One region of the Bombilactobacillus sp. ESL1202 genome, then DNA from elsewhere that is predicted to be linked to it. Evidence: riboswitches for the same ligand, from Rfam matches in the RefSeq annotation. Region 1 holds a riboswitch; the other holds the start of a gene.

Evidence for each region. Region 1 has a riboswitch for thiamine pyrophosphate ahead of cytX (putative hydroxymethylpyrimidine transporter CytX). Riboswitches for the same ligand answer to the same signal wherever they lie in the genome.
Region 2: it holds a riboswitch for thiamine pyrophosphate, as region 1 does, so the genes downstream of both, thiT (energy-coupled thiamine transporter ThiT) here and cytX (putative hydroxymethylpyrimidine transporter CytX) in region 1, are expected to answer to the same signal.

The regions. Positions count from the first base shown of each region.
Region 1 is NZ_JBYLTX010000003.1:5,420-14,950, forward strand. It holds partial or broken gene AC3B7A_RS09250 (IS110 family transposase) at 1-967, shown strand, start outside; gene AC3B7A_RS09255 (peptide ABC transporter substrate-binding protein) at 1,186-2,805, opposite strand; gene AC3B7A_RS09260 (proline iminopeptidase-family hydrolase) at 2,795-3,718, opposite strand; gene AC3B7A_RS09265 (hypothetical protein) at 4,650-5,393, shown strand; gene AC3B7A_RS09270 (hypothetical protein) at 5,500-6,174, shown strand; TPP riboswitch at 6,257-6,355, shown strand; gene cytX (putative hydroxymethylpyrimidine transporter CytX) at 6,444-7,625, shown strand; gene AC3B7A_RS09280 (HXXEE domain-containing protein) at 7,622-8,128, shown strand; gene AC3B7A_RS09285 (hypothetical protein) at 8,575-8,874, opposite strand; gene AC3B7A_RS09290 (ArsR/SmtB family transcription factor) at 9,124-9,408, shown strand; gene AC3B7A_RS09295 (MFS transporter) at 9,490-9,531, shown strand, end outside.
Region 2 is NZ_CM176590.1:1,151,214-1,160,744, reverse strand. It holds gene lplA (lipoate--protein ligase) at 1-764, opposite strand, end outside; gene lplA (lipoate--protein ligase) at 812-1,825, opposite strand; gene thiT (energy-coupled thiamine transporter ThiT) at 1,899-2,471, opposite strand; TPP riboswitch at 2,511-2,608, opposite strand; gene AC3B7A_RS05140 (DUF4811 domain-containing protein) at 2,719-3,456, opposite strand; gene AC3B7A_RS05135 (MDR family MFS transporter) at 3,453-4,895, opposite strand; gene AC3B7A_RS05130 (MerR family transcriptional regulator) at 5,229-5,669, shown strand; gene AC3B7A_RS05125 (DUF475 domain-containing protein) at 5,698-6,435, shown strand; gene AC3B7A_RS05120 (betaine/proline/choline family ABC transporter ATP-binding protein) at 6,699-7,904, shown strand; gene AC3B7A_RS05115 (ABC transporter permease) at 7,897-8,529, shown strand; gene AC3B7A_RS05110 (osmoprotectant ABC transporter substrate-binding protein) at 8,542-9,477, shown strand; gene AC3B7A_RS05105 (ABC transporter permease) at 9,478-9,531, shown strand, end outside.

The sequences.
Region 1 (9,531 bases):
TTGCAGTATTTGTTGAAAAACAGGTGATTAAACAATATAAAATTAGCAATGATTACTTGGGCTTTGAACAATTGTTAGCCGATTTAAAAACAATGAATCAACCAGAAATTGTTTTTGAAGCCACTGGTGTTTATTCACGGCGTTTACAAGCTTTTCTATCAAATAATCATTATCAGTACATCTCTGCTTAAATCCTTTACAGGCCAAGAAACAAATTGACAAGTTACGACCGTATAAAACGGATCGCGCTGATGCTTATAATTTATTTGTTTTGAATAGAGTTGCACAATATCAACAAGATCCGGTTTACATAGAATTAAGAGATATGATTCGTTTTTACCAGGAATTAACTGCTGATTTAATTAGAGCTAAAAATCGGCTGCATCGTATCTTACAATTGACTTTCCCGGAAATTGAACATTTATTGAGTTATCCGTGCGGTGAGATGTATTGGAATTTAGTTCAATTATTTCCCATAGCTAGTTTGGTTAAGAAACAAAATTTAGACAGTTTGACTCAGATTTTTTTAGCTTCTACACCGAAATCTATGTCACAGAAACGTGCTCAAATCAGCGCACAAAATTTAATGGAGATATAGCACAAGTCTCTTATTCAGCAGTGGATGATGAGTCAATTAGCGCAAGAATTACCTGAATTTGAGATTTTATGTAGTGTTCCTAGAATCAGCGAAGTCAGTGCTAATTTAATAATCGCCGAATTAGGAGATATTAGACGTTTTAAATCACCTAATAAAGTCAATGCCTATATCGAACCATTATTGAATATTGTCTCGGCGGGAACACATCTTTCAAGCAGGAATCATATCTGTGACTTTTATCAAAGCAAAAAGCAATCTTCGGGATCAAAAATGACCAAGAAGATTGCCATAGCTGCGATAAACCGCCTCATCAGAACGATATATCACCTTATTTTAACAAATCAAAAGTATAATTATCAACTAAGATAATGATTAATTTAAATTTTTATTAGCACCTTAAAAATCGCTGGTTAAGGTGTTGATTTGGTATTGCCAAAAATCATAGAACACAGGTAATTCAACATCTTAAAATAATAAACCTAAGGGTTAAGATAAAATTAGATCCCAATTAATCAAAGTTTTACTTGAATAATGGTAGAAAATAAATTTAGGATTATCCTGTTTTTTAGCTTAAAACTAATTATATATTATTTTAAATAAGCCCGCGTATAATCATCTTCACCAACAGTATGTCGTAAGACTCCCTTTAATTTAGGATTAACTAAATGACTTTCTACCATCTGATATAACGGAATAACTGGCATTGATTGATTTAAATGCAGTTGTAATTGCTGCATAGTTTGCCAATATTCCTTAGAAGTATTACTACTATTCAAACTAGCTTGTTGATATAATTGATCATAAGTTACATCATGATATTTTCCATAATTTTGTGGATTGGAGCTTTCCAAAATCCCCATAAAACTAATAGGATCAGCAAAATCTGCTAACCATAAAGTTTGGCCCAATGCAAACTTACCGCTATGCATTTCACTGGAACTAGTTTTTTCTGGAACATTGCGTAAATCAACAGTAACACCAGATAAATTTTTTTCCAAAGAGTTTTGTAAAAATTGGGCAACATTCTTAGTAATTGTTTGATCATCACCTAATAGTTGCAAAGTTACATGCTTTTTCAAATGTGTTTCTTGACGACCTTGCTGCCATAAAGTCTTAGCCTGTTTTAAATCATAAGTCCTTGATGGCGTCGTTTCTGTCGCAAAGTCTTGACCGGTAGTGGGATCGGTCGTTAAATCCTTGGCAGTATAAGTGTAAGCTGGCTGAGAACCATCAGCTAAGACATTTTTAGTCAAAGCTTTTCGATTAATAACTAAACTGATTGCTTGGCGCATTTTCACATTAGTTAATGGTTGCTGATTACTGAGATTAACCCGCAAATAGTAATTCCCCGCCCGGCGCTGATGAATCAAATTTTTCGATTTTTGCAAGCCTTTAGCAGTGACACCCGTAATCGTAGCATCATCTAATTTCTTTTGACTAAATAATTCATTGGCAGTATTAGCATCTTTAACCACTAGATACTTAATCGTCTTCAGATGAATTTGCTTTTTAGCATAGTAATGTGGATTAGGTTTTAACACCCAACTGTCGCTATTACCGTTCCATTGCGTAACTTTAAAGGGACCATTGTAATATAAATACTTAGACTGTGTACCATATTTAGATTTGAATTGTTTTAAAGCAGTCCGATTTTCGGGGAAGAATGCTGGCATCACCATCATTTTGTCAAAATATGGCATGGGATGTTCTAATTGTACTTGTAAAGTATGGTCGTTAAGAGCAGTGACGCCTAACTCTTGAGGCTTCTTCTGGCCTTTAGCGATCGCTTGGGCATTTTTAATGCCGGCAAAAATATAATTGTAGCCCGACTTAGCAGTCGGTGAAGCTGAACGGCGCCAGGCAGTCACGAAATCTTGCGCAGTCACTGGTTGCCCGTTACTCCATTTAGCGTTTTTTCTTAAAGGAAAAGTATAAGTTAATCCCTGGTTCGTTGGTTTAACAACTTTGGTAGCCATGGCAGCTGAGGGTTGATTCTTTTTATTGGCGCGATATAAACCCTCCATGGAATTTTCTAAAGTATTCCAAGTTTGTAAATCAGCATGCTCGGAGGTATCGAGTGATAACAAATCACCAGTTTGCATCAAATTAATTTGTTGATTAGAAGACGAGGTGGTGGTTTTAGAACCACAACCAGCTAAAAATACTAAAGACACCCCACCAATCAACAAGCTCCATTTAGTTTTCATGACTTAACCCTTCTTTCAAATTCAACTGCGGATTAGCTTCAACATCATCTAAAAATTGCCCCAATGTTTGAAAAAAAGCCCGTGGATTATCAACACTGTGACAATGACCACCATCCGGGGTAATGACCAAACGGGCATTAGGTAAAGTTTGCTGCATCCGTCGAGCAACAGAAAGTGGCATCGTATCGTGATCACCAAAAGTTAACAGCGTTGGCGTCATGATTTGGTACAAGTCCGAGCGCCGATCCCAATTTTTCAAAGTGCCGGTCATCACAAATTCATTATTACCTTGAAAATAGTTGTAAACCGCCGTGGCATTGGTACTAACAGTATGATGACCGCCATTTTCAGGATGACGACAAACATAAACCTTGTATAATTGTGTCACTAACTCATTATATTTAGGATCGTCAAAACGCTGTTGGGCTTCAACATCTTTCATGTAATCTACCCAAAACTGAGAAAACATTTGCTCACGCAGTGCATTAATATGCGTAATATATTCAGGAATATTGTCAATCATGCTCATCAATACTAAACCTTTAAGATGTTTTGGATATTTTAGAGCATACTCTTGAGCCAAGACACCACCCCAAGAATGGCCCAGCAAGTAAAAATCGTCTAAACCTAATTGCTGGCGAACTTCCTCCAACTCTGACAAATAATAGTCAATAGTTAAATATTTTTGATTTTGAGGATCGGAAAAATCAGGTTGATCTGAATAAAACGAACCCAATTGGTCATACATGGAAACTTGCACACCAGTTAAATGCTCATGGAAATTCTCAAATTCTTCATGATTACTACCGGGACCACCATGGACACATAATAATTTGACGGAACCTTCACCAACTGTGCGCGTAAATAAATGAAAACCATTCTTTAAAGTTAAAATTTTGCTACCCGACATCATCAATTAACTCCTTTTCTATTTGAAAAATAAAATTATTAAGAGGCTGAGACAAAAGTCGTTTTGATATGAGCCTTAATCTTATTGTCCTAACCTCATCTCAACTAAATAAGGTTAGGCGTAGCTTTTATTGCTAGAAACGTAATATAAATTAATGCTCGTTCAATTATCAAAATACGATCATTAATCTGATTGTCACAGTTCCATAAAAAAAGCACCCCTATAAGAATTGTTCTTAAAAGGGTGCAATTATGCACGGTACCACCTCATGTTTAACTTAACAAACAGCAACTTTAAATCAATTACGATTTGCTTACCTCTGATAACGGTGGCGGCCGATCAGGCTTACTTAATTCAGTTGATAGCTCCAAAGTGATCTTCATTGACAAAACTTTGTCCCTGCTCGCACTAAACCAGGTTCGCTAACCGCAGTTTTGTAACTACTTACTTTGTCATTGCTTTTTTCTAATTTTATTATCATTTAAATTTAATATGAATGTTAAAACTTTAATTGCGATTTGTCAAGGATATTTTAATTGCAAGATTCAAAATCAGACATTATAGTTAAAAATCAGCTTGTGTCACATTTTCATGTATTGGTAGTTACAAAGTAATTCATTTACTAGTCTTCTTAACCATAATTGTTACGATTACGCACATCAATAAAATTAGATATCTATTGTAATTAGTAACATCAACTGTATCAGTATTAACTGAAAGTAATAATTACTAAGTCTAAATAAAAAGTGCAGTTGATAATTTATCCCTTTACTAACTTATATCCAAAATATCACAAAAATATGCTTAAAAAATAGATTTTATAAAGGCAATAAACATTTTAATGATAATTATGTAAAAACTTTAAGAAAATTGATAAAAAAGCATATATTTGCGATATAATTAATTTATATTAAAAAAAGGGGGGATCAGAATCATGAAAATAAAATCGTCATTAATTAATAGTTTAGTTATTGTCATTTTTAGTTGTTTACTTTTAACTGGTCAACGAGTTAATGCACAACTTTATGTTAGATCAATCGGCAATTTTCAGATCAGTTCTGGAAAGGAAGCGGTGCCAATCTATTATAATGCTGAGTGCACCCAACCAACTGGTAAAACCTTAGCAACTAACATCAATGATTGGGCAGTCACTGCTATTAGTCAAAAGAGTCGTCCTAAAGACGATACAACATACGTACCATTTAATTCCTTTGATTTAGGTTTTAATCAATGGGTCAAAAGTACCGATGTTTTTGTCGGCGGTGTCGTCAAAAACAAAAAGCCAAATAACTTGTTAGAAGCGTATTCTAACTATCAACGGGTTCCAATCTATGATTCACCACAATTATGGCATATCACTGGTTATCTAGATCCTAAAATTGCTGATTGGAAAGTAAGTAAATTTGCCAGCAATAGTGCAAGCGGCAATCCGATTACACGTGTTGATTTAGGAGCTAATCAATGGGTTGATACCACCAATAACGTCGTTGCTGTTCGTTGGATGTATGACTTTAACATTGGAACACAATTATTTAATCAATGGGGAACACCAACAAATAAAATACAAGCTTCTGATTTTTATAAAGTCTATGGTATAAAAAATATTAATGGTCAAAATTATGTTAAGTTGGGGTCAAACCGTCAGTGGGCTAATTTAAATGAGGCTTATATAAATTAATTTAGTTAAAATTATATATTTTTGAAAGTTAAAAAGTTAAATAGAAAAAAGGAAATTAGTAGCCATGAAATCAAATTTAAAATCTTTAAGCAGTAGATTGCTTGCCATGATAATTATCGCAATTAGTTTACCAATAATATCAACCAAAGCAGTTGTCGTACCTAGTCATGATATTTATTATTCACATGGACAGAGGAATATGACTTATCAAGATCCACAATTAAGTAAACCCATTGGCACTAGACTCCTATCTCAAATTAGTGCTTGGCAAACTTATGAAAAAAACGTTGACGCTTCTGGTAAAACAACAGCTTATAACTTAGGTGATAATCAATGGGTCAGTGCCCCATTTAATGCAGTCAGCCATGAAGTAAAATCAGGTGCATACATTTATAAAGAAGCTTTTTCTAATGGTCAGCCGATTCCAGTGTACAAAGATCCACAACTTACTCAGTCGGTTGGAAAGTTAAGTGATAAAGTATCTGATTGGACAATTAATCAAGTAGATTTTGCTAATCAATCAGAGTATGTCTACGCCGTAGATTTAGGTAATAATCAGTGGGTCTCAGCTGCAGCAGTGTATTTATTACCAAAAGTTGTTACGGTAAACACTAATAATGATTTGGTCAACCAATTCGGAGTTAAAACTGGCAAGATCGTTAATACTAATATGACTTATGCTACTTTTGGCGTAAAAACAATTAATCAACAAACATATATTCGTCTGGGCTCCAACCGCCAATGGATTTTAGCTAATCAAACGAAGCCCGCTTTAAATTAAATAAGCACTCAGTTAAAAATTTTAAGATTTAAGATTGTATTTTCTATGTAAACGTTATACACTAACTTTATATAAATATCTAGCTATCGCAAAGGGGAGCCACTGTGCTGAGAATGATTAAAATCAGACCCTTCGAACCTGTTTTGTTAAGACAAACGTAGGAATTGTGATCAATTAAAAGTATTCTTTTTGCGAAGTTGTTGCTGAAACGCCAAAGAATACTTTTTTTATTGCCACAAATGTGTATTTACAAGGAAAGTGTGAGCAAAATGCAGCAAACAAAACTAAGCAACTTATTTTTATTATGGTTGGGAACAGCGATTTCCATCGCCGAAATCGTCACTGGAACCTTGATGGCTCCTTTAAGTTGGGGGAAAGGAATCAGTGCCATTATCATTGGACACTTAATTGGTTGCTGCTTATTTTTATTACCGGCAGCTTACCTTTCTGGGCTCAAGCATCAACCCGCCATGGCTGTTACCAAAAGTATTTTTGGTAAGTCGGGAGTGATAATTTTCTCTGGTCTCAATGCTTTACAGCTGCTGGGGTGGACAGCGGTCATGATTGTCAATGCGCAATTAGCCTTAAATAGTTTATCGCAAAAATTATTTAATTATCACAGTGCTGTCGTGATGGCAGTAATTGTAGCCGGGTTAATTATTATCTGGCTACTATTGAATCATCAATGGTTATTTCGGATCAATAATTTAGTAGTTATTCTCTTAGCCATTGGGATGCTTTTAGTAGCTGGGATTTTGCTGACACACACATTTTCCCATGCGCAACAATTAAAACTTACACCAATCAGTTTTGGCAGTGCTATCGAACTTAATGTGACGATGGTTTTATCGTGGTTGCCATTGATTGGCGATTATACTTACCAAGGACAACAACCGCTAAAGGAAAGTTTAGTCAGCGTTGTTGGCTATTTTTTAGGCAGCTGTGCCATGTTTGTCCTAGGATTATTAGCTGTCTTAAAGTCTGGTCAAACTAACTTTAATCAAACTTTAGCGCAAACCAATTTGGGCATCATCGCCTTATTAATCATCATCTTTGCGACCGTTACAACAACCTTTATGGATGCTTACTCCGCAGCAACTAGTTTAGATAATATCTGGCATTTAAAACATGTCAATTATTGGGCTGTTGGTATCACAGTCTTGGGCTTATTAATTGCACTCAATGTTTCTTTAAAGTACTACCAAAACTTTTTGAATTTTATCGGCGCTATTTTTACGCCACTATTTGCCATTTTATTCGTCAGTGTGTTCCTAATCAAAAAAAGACTCCACTTTTTCTGGAATTTCTGGTGGTGGTTAGTGGGCATTGTAGCATATTACTTGCTGCAAAAATTAGACTTCCTTGGCGGCACTACCTTATTATTACTGGTGGTCATCACCATCGCACTGCTGATTACGGCGGCTTTCAGTAAAAAGTATGATTTCAAATGACGAGCAATTTCACTAATTTAATCGCATTGTTTCCAGGATTATTTATGCTTCACAAACTAGAGGAAATAATTTTTTTACCCCACATCAAACCATTACTTCAAAGTAAAATTTTGCTGAAATTAAAATTAAAAATTCCGCATGCCATCTTTAAGATTTCTACTTCCAGGTTTGCTGCTATTATCTTAGAAGAATTAATCATTTTACTTTTATTTACGTGGTTTATTCTCCAAAATCCCCTGAGGCTCGATTTATATGCGGCGTTAATACTAGCGTATGATTACCACATTGTTGGTCATATTTTACAATCTTTAATCGCTCAAGCATACACACCTGGGTTAATTCTAGGAATCGTTAGTGGCATCATCAGCTGTTACTGGCTGTCTTTAATGACTATTCATAATTGGACTTTAGTCATTGGATTATCTTTTCTGTTCTTAGGTCTAATTATTGGTAATTTACTAGTTTGCTACGCCGCTGGCTTATTTCTTACTAGCGACCAATAATGTCAAAAATATTATCATTTAAATCAAAGTTCAATAAACAGCGCTCCCTATTTAATCATTAATTATGTAAAAACAGTCTTACCATAAATGTCGATCAATAATAATTGCCATGATTACAATAAGGACATTTATGAAAAACTTTTTTTGATTAGAAAAAATTTTAATATCAATTTTTAGCAAAATTCAGATTAACTCATTTTTTATCTTTTTGTTAAAATAAAAACATCCAAATTATGTCCCAAAAATTATGCTTAATACAAATGCAAACCAATGCCAATTGATAGCTAGAGAAATTGCATTTACAGAAACTAATATAAAAAGTAGAACGCTTAACATAAAAAAGCACTTTTCATTGCTATATTCTCTCCTTTGCTCTAATCAAAGACCTACTTTTGAGGTCACAAACAAAGTTTAAAATTTTAATAAGTCAGCGATTGACTAACTAATTAAGAATGTTCAACTTTTGTTTTGTAAGAATTATAGCCCTTAATAAACTCTGCAATTTCACCCGCCCGATGATCAAAGAGTTCGTTGAAGACATCAACTGCTAATTCAGGATAAACTTTGAAAGATCCCCGTTGCTGATAATCGCTTTGAGCCTGCTGTTCGCCCATGGCAAAATCTGTCACCAATGCGTGGTCCTGGTGAGCTTTTTGTTGCTGCCAAGCTGTATATGCCACTTGCACATTATCATAATTGCCAGCTTCATAGTTTTCTTTGACATAATCATGAATTTTCTTGAACATTTTTTATTTTCCTTCCGTGAACTACCGCTCTATAGTAACAAATTCTTTGGTGGCAGTTTAATCATGTTCCAAAGCAAATATTAGCACATTTCAGCTAGGCAGTAAGGTCATTATTCTCCAAATTCAATTACTAGTTAATCTGCACATCAGAGTAATTGATTAAACTTAAAATTTGACATTTAACTTCGATAATGTTTTAATACAAATTATTAATTCGATATTTCTAAAAATACAAACAAGGAGTAAAAAATGAATTCTGACGAAATTAGAGTAAAAATCCTCAAAGCTTTAGCCGACGAAGGACGCTTAAAAATTATTCGCATCCTGTCTAACAATCACCGTGAAATGACCTGTGGTGAAATTGCAACGCACTTAAACTTAAGTGATTCCACCGTTTCATATCATTTACGAGCTATGCGGGAGGCCGGTTTAACCAAGACCCGTAAAGATGCACAAACACGTTTGATCAGCATCAACGAAGCTACATTCGCACAGTACTTGCCCGGATTTTTAACAACTTTGACGGACAACTAAAAAATTTTAAAACTAATTTCGATATATTTAGAAATAGCGAATTACAACTTTATTATTAAATGAAACGGAAGTCCTCAATAGATGAAAAAATATGCTAGTTTATTCTTTTTAACAATGTTTTTA
Region 2 (9,531 bases), on a different contig from region 1:
GTAAATTCTGGCGATTTTCCATACACCCAATCCCAGTTATAATAAAGTTCTTGATTTAACTGCTCAATGCCAGCTTGATCTGCAGCTGTTAAATGATATTCTTTATCTTTAATCTCTGCTAAATCTTGGGCTTCAAATAAACTCAATAATAAAGCATCACGAAATTGTTCGATCGTTAAGTCTTGATATTGAGCACTTAAATAAGGCTTTAAGTTTGTCACCCGGCTACGCACTGATTTGATACCCTTCGAAGCAATTTTATCTGGTGCAACTTTTAAGGCTTGACTTAATACGTCTAAATCAACATCATACGTTAAAGTTCCGTGCGAAAAAGTCTTACCATTTTTGGTATACATCGCGTTACCGGAAAATTTCTTACCGTCAATTAAAATATCATTGCGCCCCGAAACTTCTGCGCCAGTTGCACCCATGCGGTGCAAAGCATCCACAATCGGTTGGGTCATTTTTTTAAAGTCACCGAAGCGCTCATCTTGCGCATTGATGACAAAACTAAAGGAAACGTTACCCAAATCATCATAAACGGCACCACCACCTGAAATACGCCGAGTCACAGTAATTTGATGGTCTTTAACGTAATCCAAATTCAGTTCTTCTAGTGTATTTTGATTGCGCCCCACAATAATACATGGCTTTTGAATATAAAACAAAACCAAGGGCTCATCAAAATCTTTATTATTCATTAAATACTGTTCAGTTGCTAAGTTATCGCGAATATCACGTGAAGGCATACAAAAATAATACAAAGCTTTATCCCCCTGGCTGCGACACAATCATCGCTTGCTATTTTTAGTTATGGTGTAACCAGCTTAATCAAATCCGCCACTTTAATTCCTGTAAAGTATTGCTCAATATCAATACTATTTAACTTTTGGGCTAGATGATCATAGTCGTAAATCACCCCTTGCAATTGCTGCTCTAGTTGAGCAACATCTTGAGTCCCAAAGAAATCACCATAAAATTTAGCTTGGGCAATTTTGCCGTGTTCAATCAAAAACCGCGCATCAATCGTTCCCATATCAAAATGTTGCCGATTTTTAACTGTGAATTCCGGTGATTTTCCGTACACCCAATCCCAATTATAATAAATTTCTTCTTTTAATTGATCGATCTCTTTTTGGTCAGCTGGTGTAATTTGATACTCATGATCTTTAATTTCAGCTAAACTATCAGCTTGGAAAAGACTTAACAATAAAACATCACGAAATTCTTCGGTCGTTAAGTTTTGATATTGTGAGTCCAAATATGGTCGAATATTAGTCACCCGACTACGAATAGATTTAATTCCTTTAGATTGAATTTTATCTTTTTGCACATGCAAAGCTTTTGTCAAGACGTCTAAATCAACATCGTAAGACAATGTTCCATGTGAGAAAGTTTTGCCATTCTTGGTGTACATTGCATTTCCAGAAAACTTTTTACCATCAATTAAAATATCATTTCGTCCAGAAACTTCTGCGCCAGTTGCACCTAAGCGATGCAAGGCATCAACCATTGGTTGCGTAATTTTCTTGAAGTCACCAAATTTTTCATCTTTGGCATCCACCACAAAACTAAAGCATAGGTTACCCAAATCTTGATAAACAGCACCACCACCAGACAACCGACGCGTAACAGTAATATGATGTTCTTTGACATAATCATTGTTCAATTCTTCCATTGTATTTTGATTATGCCCCACAATAATACATGGTCCTTCAATATAAAATAATACTAGTGGTTCATTAAAATTCTTGTTATTCATCAAATATTGCTCAGTTGCTAGATTATCGCGAATATCATTCGACTTCATTACCACATAATACATTGACAGCACCCTTTCATTAAACCGTTTTCAATCATATTATAAATAATTTCAGTCGAAATAACCACTATAATTTTTAATTTATTTTTAAATTTAACAACTTAATTAAAATATTTTTTAATAAAGCAAAAATAATAATTGCAAAAATTAAACTAGCCAGGGCGCTGCCACCATTAACTAGTAATGACCAAGTCCAAGGGTTAAAGGACTTAGGCGCATATGAGCCCCAGACTAAAACCCCGGCAATAAAGTGTAAGAAATACTTAATAAACAGTGCCACGCTACTACTTAATAATACTAAACCAAGAATTGAACGTCGGTTTTGAATCCGCCGTTGAATAGCAGGTGCCCATAATCCGGCTAAGCCTAAGACCCCAAAAGCCAAAGGATATTCTAGAATTCCTTGCCAAACATTTAGCACTGAACCACTACTTAAACCACGTAAAATTAAATCTAATAACCCCCAAGCAACTCCTGCCGTAACGGCTGCTTTAAACCCACGCCGCCACGAATATAAAAACAGTGGCACGACCCCATATAAAATTTCAATGGAGGAAATTCCTAAACTATGTGGTATATACGATAAAGCCATAGCTAAAGCAACGATAATTGCTCCTTCTACTAAAGTTTGTAACTGATTTTTAGGCATCAAAAAACACTCCTTTTTGTCATTTTGCAAAAAAGAGTGTTAGACACTCATTACAATTCCTACGCATGTTTTAACATAACAGGTTCCAGGGTCTGAACTTAATCACTCTCAGCTAACTAGCTCCCCTTTGCAATGACAATTATTTAATTGCTTTTAGTCTAATAGAAAAATCTACCGAAAACAAGTGTTTAAAAAAAAGAAGCTGGCTTAAAAGACACTAATCTTTCAAACGAGCTTCGGTGAAACCTTATTTAGTTACTGCTTGTTTAATTAATTGCTGTTGAAATTCCTGGGCATACTGTTGACTTAAAGTCTTAACTTTAGCCTGATTAGTTAGTAAGCTAGGATCTTTTTGAACTGCAGCAGCCAATTTTTGTTTAACATAAGTTTGGGCTTGCGCCTGCACTTTAGCTTTATTAGCTGGTGTCTGCATTTGCTTCATTTTCTTTTGCAATTGCTTTACTTGATTCATTGACAAATGAAGCCAAGTTTTTGGCAAATAAAAAGTATGAACCCGTTTAACTAATTTATTTTGTAGTCCAGAAACGCCAAACCAGAATTTAGCTGCTGCTGAATTAAATTGCCACCGTGTTGTCGCAGTTTTTAAAGTAGCCTGCGTTGCCGTTGTGGACTTAATGTGGTTATTAGCCACCGTTTGTTCATTAACTTGAGTATGAACCGGCTTTTTTTGCTTAGCTGAAGTTTTATAAATTTGAACCGTTTCTTGCTCATTTGATCCGAGCGTCTTATATAACATTAAATTCAAGCCATTAGTGGCTTTTGCTGGATAAATTTGTGTTGTTTGATTAGTCGTAACTTGGTGCATGGCATAATGATTATAATTATTTAAAACTAAAAAAAGTAGTGATAAACCAAAAATAATTAGTGAAACAATGGTCGCTAACCCTCGCATCAAGGGCTTGCGTAAATAAACAAAACTAATAAAAGTTGCCACCGCACCGATAATTAATGTTCCTAAAATCATGCTTGGTCACCGCCTTTTTTCATTTCTGCTAAATCAACATCTTGACGTTTAGTTTTATCTTTTAAGAAGAACGCTAAGATCACACCAATCACGGCAAAAACTAATGAGAACATAAAAGAAGCATGATAACCAGCTAAAGTAGCATTTAAATAATCATGTTTGTACTGAAAGGGAGCTGCGTGTAACAAATGTTTTGCTGGTTGCTGCGCATTAGTAACATTGGTCAATAAAGTGATCATGATTGCTGAACCAATTGACGAAGCAACTTGACGAGCTGTGTTATTAGCAGCTGTTCCATCAGCAATTAAATGATCTGGCAAAGCATTCATTCCGGAAGTAGTCACCGGCATCAAAACCATGGAAATTCCTAACGTCCGTACCATCTGTAAAACTACAATATAACTAGTAGGCGTATCAACAGTTAACCACACAAATGGTAAAGTTGACAATGTCAAAATTACCAAGCCAATCACGGCTAAACGCCGACCACCAAAGGAATCAAACGTCCGTCCAGTAATAGGACTCATGAAAGCCATAATCAAAGCGGCTGGCAGTAAAATTAAACCGGATTTTAAAGCACTCATTCCATGTACAATTTGTAAATAAAGCGGTAAAACGGTGGAAACTCCCAGCATAGCAATCATCACAATCGAAGATAAAATCGCTGCTAAGGTAAAATCGCGCGTCTTGAAAACTCGCAATTCCAAGAAAGGCTTGGGAATAACCAATTGCCGCCAAACAAAGCACACAACTACGATCGCCCCAACAATTAGTGAAGCTAAAACATTCATAGAAGTCCAGCCATCATTACCCGCAGCTGAAAAACCGTATAGCAAAGCGCCAAAACCAACCGTGGATAATACTAAAGAAAGCCAATCTAATTTTTGTTTTTCCGTCTTAATGACTGGTTTCATAAAAATCAAGGCCAAAACCACCACGATCACCACAATCGGAATTAGTAAACCAAAAAGATCACGCCAAGAAAAGTTATCCACAATCCAACCAGATAGAGTCGGACCGATTGCCGGTGCAAAGCCAACGACAATCCCCACTAAGCCTAAAGCTGCCCCTCTTGATTCGGCAGGAAATAAGGACAACATAATCGTCTGTAATAAGGGCATGGTAATACCAACACCCACCGCTTGAACCAAACGGGCAATCAACAAGACGCTAAAGCTAGGAGCTAAATAAGCTAAGATCGTCCCGACTAGAAAAATTGCCATTGCCGAAATGTATAACCATTTAGTATTGACAGTCGTTGCTAAATAAGCGGACAACGGAATCATAATCCCATTAACCATTAAAAAGCCCGTGGTCAACCATTGGACAGTTGCTGTCGAAACATTAAAAGTTGACATTAGCTTGGGTAATGCCGTTGACAGTAAAGTTTGGTTTAAAACTGTACAAAAAGTTCCAATTAATAAAACAACAACTAACATAATTTTACTGAATTTAGTGTTGTTAGAATCAGTTTGAGTCAAGAAAAATCCTTCTTTCTATTTAAGTAATTAGTTATTAATGAAGCTGTGACAAGAAGCGTTTCGTTTTAACCAGAATGCAAGCTCGAATCTTAATTGTCGCAGCTTTCTTTTTTAAAATACACTATCGAATTCATATCAAAGCAACAGTAATGAATATAAACTATGTAATAGTATTTGTCAATTAATTGATATTGATATTCAAAATTAAATAACCTTACAATTTTATCTAAAAAAAGGTATAATACTAACTGTTAAATTATAATTTATGTCATTTATAGAGATAGGTGCAAAATGGTACAAGTTAATGATTACGTTACCTGGATTAATAACATTATTCGTCCCGATAATTTGTATTTAAGCATTCGTGATACCGCACGAGCTTGCAATATCACTGACACTCAAGTCCGTTACTGGATTAAGATGGGCTATTTAGAAACAGTCCAAGCAGAAAATGGTGCTGTCAAACTATCATACAAACAAATCACGCGTGCGCGCATGATCAAAAAGTTCTTAGATGACGGCTATACACTACACGCAGCTGTTCAAAAAACCAAAGATAATGCCAAATTGGCGAAGGCTTTACAAAAAGTTCTCTTAACCTGCATTAAAAATATTTCTTCACACGATGACGAAGTCATTTTTGATTTTGGTCCCTTGGCCGAAGATGCAACTAAACACGTTTATGGTATTGCCAAAGGTCAAAAAATCAAATTCACGTTAAATAAACCGTAATTTATTCAAAACTGCAAAGGAGTTATCAGTGGATTTTATTATCAATTTATATAAACCCTTTTTTGAATTACAAAATTGGGAAAATGTTATTCAATCACCTAATGATTGGTTCTTAATTTTATCGTTAATTATTATGGAATGTTTATTGTCGGTTGATAATTCCATCGTCTTGGCTGCTCAAGCCCATACTTTAAAGACCAAAAAGGAGCAAGAAGATGCCCTATTTTATGGTATTTGGGGCGCTTTTATCTTTCGCTTTTTAGTGATTGGTATCGGTACTTACTTAATTGATTTATGGTGGATTAAAATCCTCGGTGCCATTTATCTAATTTATATGGCCATTCATTTTTTCTGGGAGAAGTTTTCTGGCCATCAGAAAAAAATTAAAATGTTTAAGATCAAAGGCCTATCCCCTCTTTGGCAAGTCATTATTTCCGTCGAATTTACCGACATTATGTTTTCACTGGACTCAGTTTTAACTTTAATTGCGGTCTCTAATAATCCCGTTATTATTTTAATTGGTAGTATCATCGGCATCATTGCCATGCGTGGTGTTGCCGAAGTTATCATGAGCCTCATGAATAAAATTCCTGAATTAGAACCCATGGCTTACGTCTTAATTTTATTTATTGCCATTAAACTCTTCTTAACTATTCCAATCATTGATATCGAAATTCCAAATTCAATGTTCACTTTAGTTCTGGCAGTGGCCTTTATTATCACTTTTATTATTCATTTTCTTCGTAAAAAACAGACTAAAAAATAGTCTGTTTTTTGCTTTCAAGCGAAAGCTTAGTTATTATAATCATAAGGTTGCAATAAAGTAGTTTGAATCACCATGATCAATTTGCAAAATAATATATTACAAACTATGACCATTAAGAATTAAAGTTATTAATGAGTTCCCATTACTAATTTTAATTAGCTTTGTTGTACCTATTTTTAATCACGTTGAAAAATTGTAAATCATTGGCTTAAACGACTTTGATTTGATTTCAACTTTGTCTACAAGAAAGGAGTATTTACTGCATGACAGAGAATACACCAATGGTGGAGTTTAAACACGTCACCAAAATTTATAAGGGTAAAACACCCGCCGTTAGCGATGCCAATATTAAGATTGCTCAGGGCGAATTTTGTTGTTTTATTGGAACTTCTGGTTCCGGTAAAACAACTTTAATGCGCATGATTAATCGAATGAATAGTATTACTTCGGGTGACGTTTTAATCAACGGTCAAAGTGTTAATAGCTTTAATCCCGTAGATTTGCGTCGAAAAATCGGTTATGTTATCCAAAATAATGGTTTGATGCCCCACATGACAATTAAAGATAACATTATTTTAGTACCTAAACTTTTAAAATGGCCAAAAGAAAAGTTGGATCAACGAGCCAAAGAACTAATTAAATTAGCCGAATTACCAGAAGATTACTTAGAACGCTATCCGTCAGAATTATCAGGAGGCCAGCAACAAAGAATTGGTGTTGTCCGGGCCTTAGCATCTGACCAAGATTTAATTTTAATGGATGAACCTTTTGGAGCCCTAGACCCCATTACCCGGGAAAATTTACAAGATTTAGTACAAAAATTACAGCAAGATACTGGTAAAACTTTTGTTTTTGTCACTCATGATATGGATGAAGCCTTAAAACTGGCTACCCATATTGTCATCATGCATGATGGACAAGTCGTTCAGGATGATACTCCCGATAATATCCTGCGTCATCCCGCCAATAAATTTGTTGAAGATTTAATCGGTGAAGAACGGCTAGCAGAGGCCAAACATGATATGGTGCAAGTACAAGAAATCATGTTAACCACACCAGTCAAGATCAACTTAGGAGCTTCATTAAAAGAAGCTTTAATGTTAATGAAGCAGCGACACGTGGATACTTTGTTAGTTACTGATGATCAAGATCATCTCAAAGGGATGATCAGTATTGACCGTCTAGAACAAAAGTATCACAAAGCCTCCAGTGTTAGTGATATTCTCGAAACTAAAATCTATACCGTTCGTCCTGAAGCTTACCTACGTGATACTGTTGATCGAATTTTAAAACGTGGCTTTAGTTATGTGCCTGTCGTTGATCATCAAGGTATCTTAGTTGGAATTGTCACCCGCTCAGCACTGGTTACCTTAGTTTATAACACCATTTGGGGTGATAGTGATCCACTAGCTGATAGTCAAACTGCTGCCAATTCAGAAACCAAAGGAGCTGAAATAAAAAATGAGTAATTTTTTAGCCCAACACGGTTCAGAACTACTAGTAAAAACTTGGGAACAAATTTATATTTCCGCTATTTCTTTGGGACTAGGAATTTTAGTAGCGGTTCCCTTAGGGGTCTTACTTTCACGCTTTCCGAAAACTGCTAATGTGGTAATGCAAATTGCCAGTATGTTACAAACGATTCCAGCTCTAGCATTGTTAGCTTTGATGATTCCCGTCTTTGGTATTGGTCAGCTGCCAGCTATTGTGGCTCTTTTCATTTATAGTTTAATGCCCATTCTCAGAAATACTTACATTGGCATGAAGGGCGTTGATCCTAACATCATTGATTCTGCTAAGGGGATTGGCATGACCAATTGGCAATCCATTATCAAAGTCGAAATTCCCTTAGCCACACCAGTTATCATGTCCGGTATTCGTTTATCAGCTATTTACGTCATTGCCTGGTCAACTTTAGCTTCTTATATTGGCGCTGGTGGTTTAGGAGATTTTATTTTTAATGGTTTAAATCTTTTCCAACCTGAATTAATTTTTGGTGGTACGATTCCGGTCATTATTCTGGCCATTTTGACCGATTATTTACTGGGAAAATTAGAACAAAAATTAACTCCTATTTCGAGTAAGTTGGATTAAGGAGGTTAACAAATGAAAAAGAAAATCTTACATTGGCTGTTAGCCTTGACTCTCTTAATAACCACCTTAACAACTAGCGGTTGTAGTTTACCGGGGTTGAGTTCTGCGCAAGGTGGCGATAATACCGTCCGCATTGCTTCTTTAAATACGACCGAATCACAAATCATTGCCAACATTATTAGTGAATTAATCAGTCATGAAACCCATTATCAGACGACCATTTTAAATAACTTAGGTTCTGCACCTTTAATGCACCAAGCTTTGGTCCGTGATGATGCCGATATTCAAGCTGTTTCTTATTCTGGAACAGAACTGACGACTACTTTGAATTTACCACCAACCAAAAGTGCCAAAAAAGCGACGCGTATCGTGCGCCAAACGGTTAAAAAGCGGTATAATCAAACCTTATTTCCCACCTATGGTTTTGAAAACAAATTTGCTTTTATGGTCACTCAAAAAACGGCCCGTAAGTATAGCTTACAAAAAGTTTCCAACTTAAATAAAATTGCCAATAGTTCCACCGTAGGTGTCGATGCTAATTGGTTAAATCGTAAGGGTGATGGTTACAAAGATTTTACCCGTTATTATGGTTTTGAATTTGCTAAGGCTTATCCTATGCAAATTGGTCTAGTTTATTCCGCTTTAGCCTCTAATAAAATGGATGTCGTTTTGGGATATTCTACAGATGGCCGAGTTGACAGTTATCATTTGAAGCAGTTAACGGATGATAAGAAGTTTTTCCCACCTTATAAATGTTCCATGTTGGTCAACAACTCCCTACTTCAAAAATATCCGTCTTTAAAACCGCTTTTGCATCGTCTGGATGGTAAGATTAATGTTCATACTATGCGGAAATTAAATTATCAAGTAGATGATCAACTCTTAGAGCCACAAGTCGTAGCTCAGAAATTTTTACAGGAAAATAATTATTTCCGAGGTGATAAATAAATGTCACATTTAAATATTTGGCAACAATTAATTTATTATTATCAACACAACGGA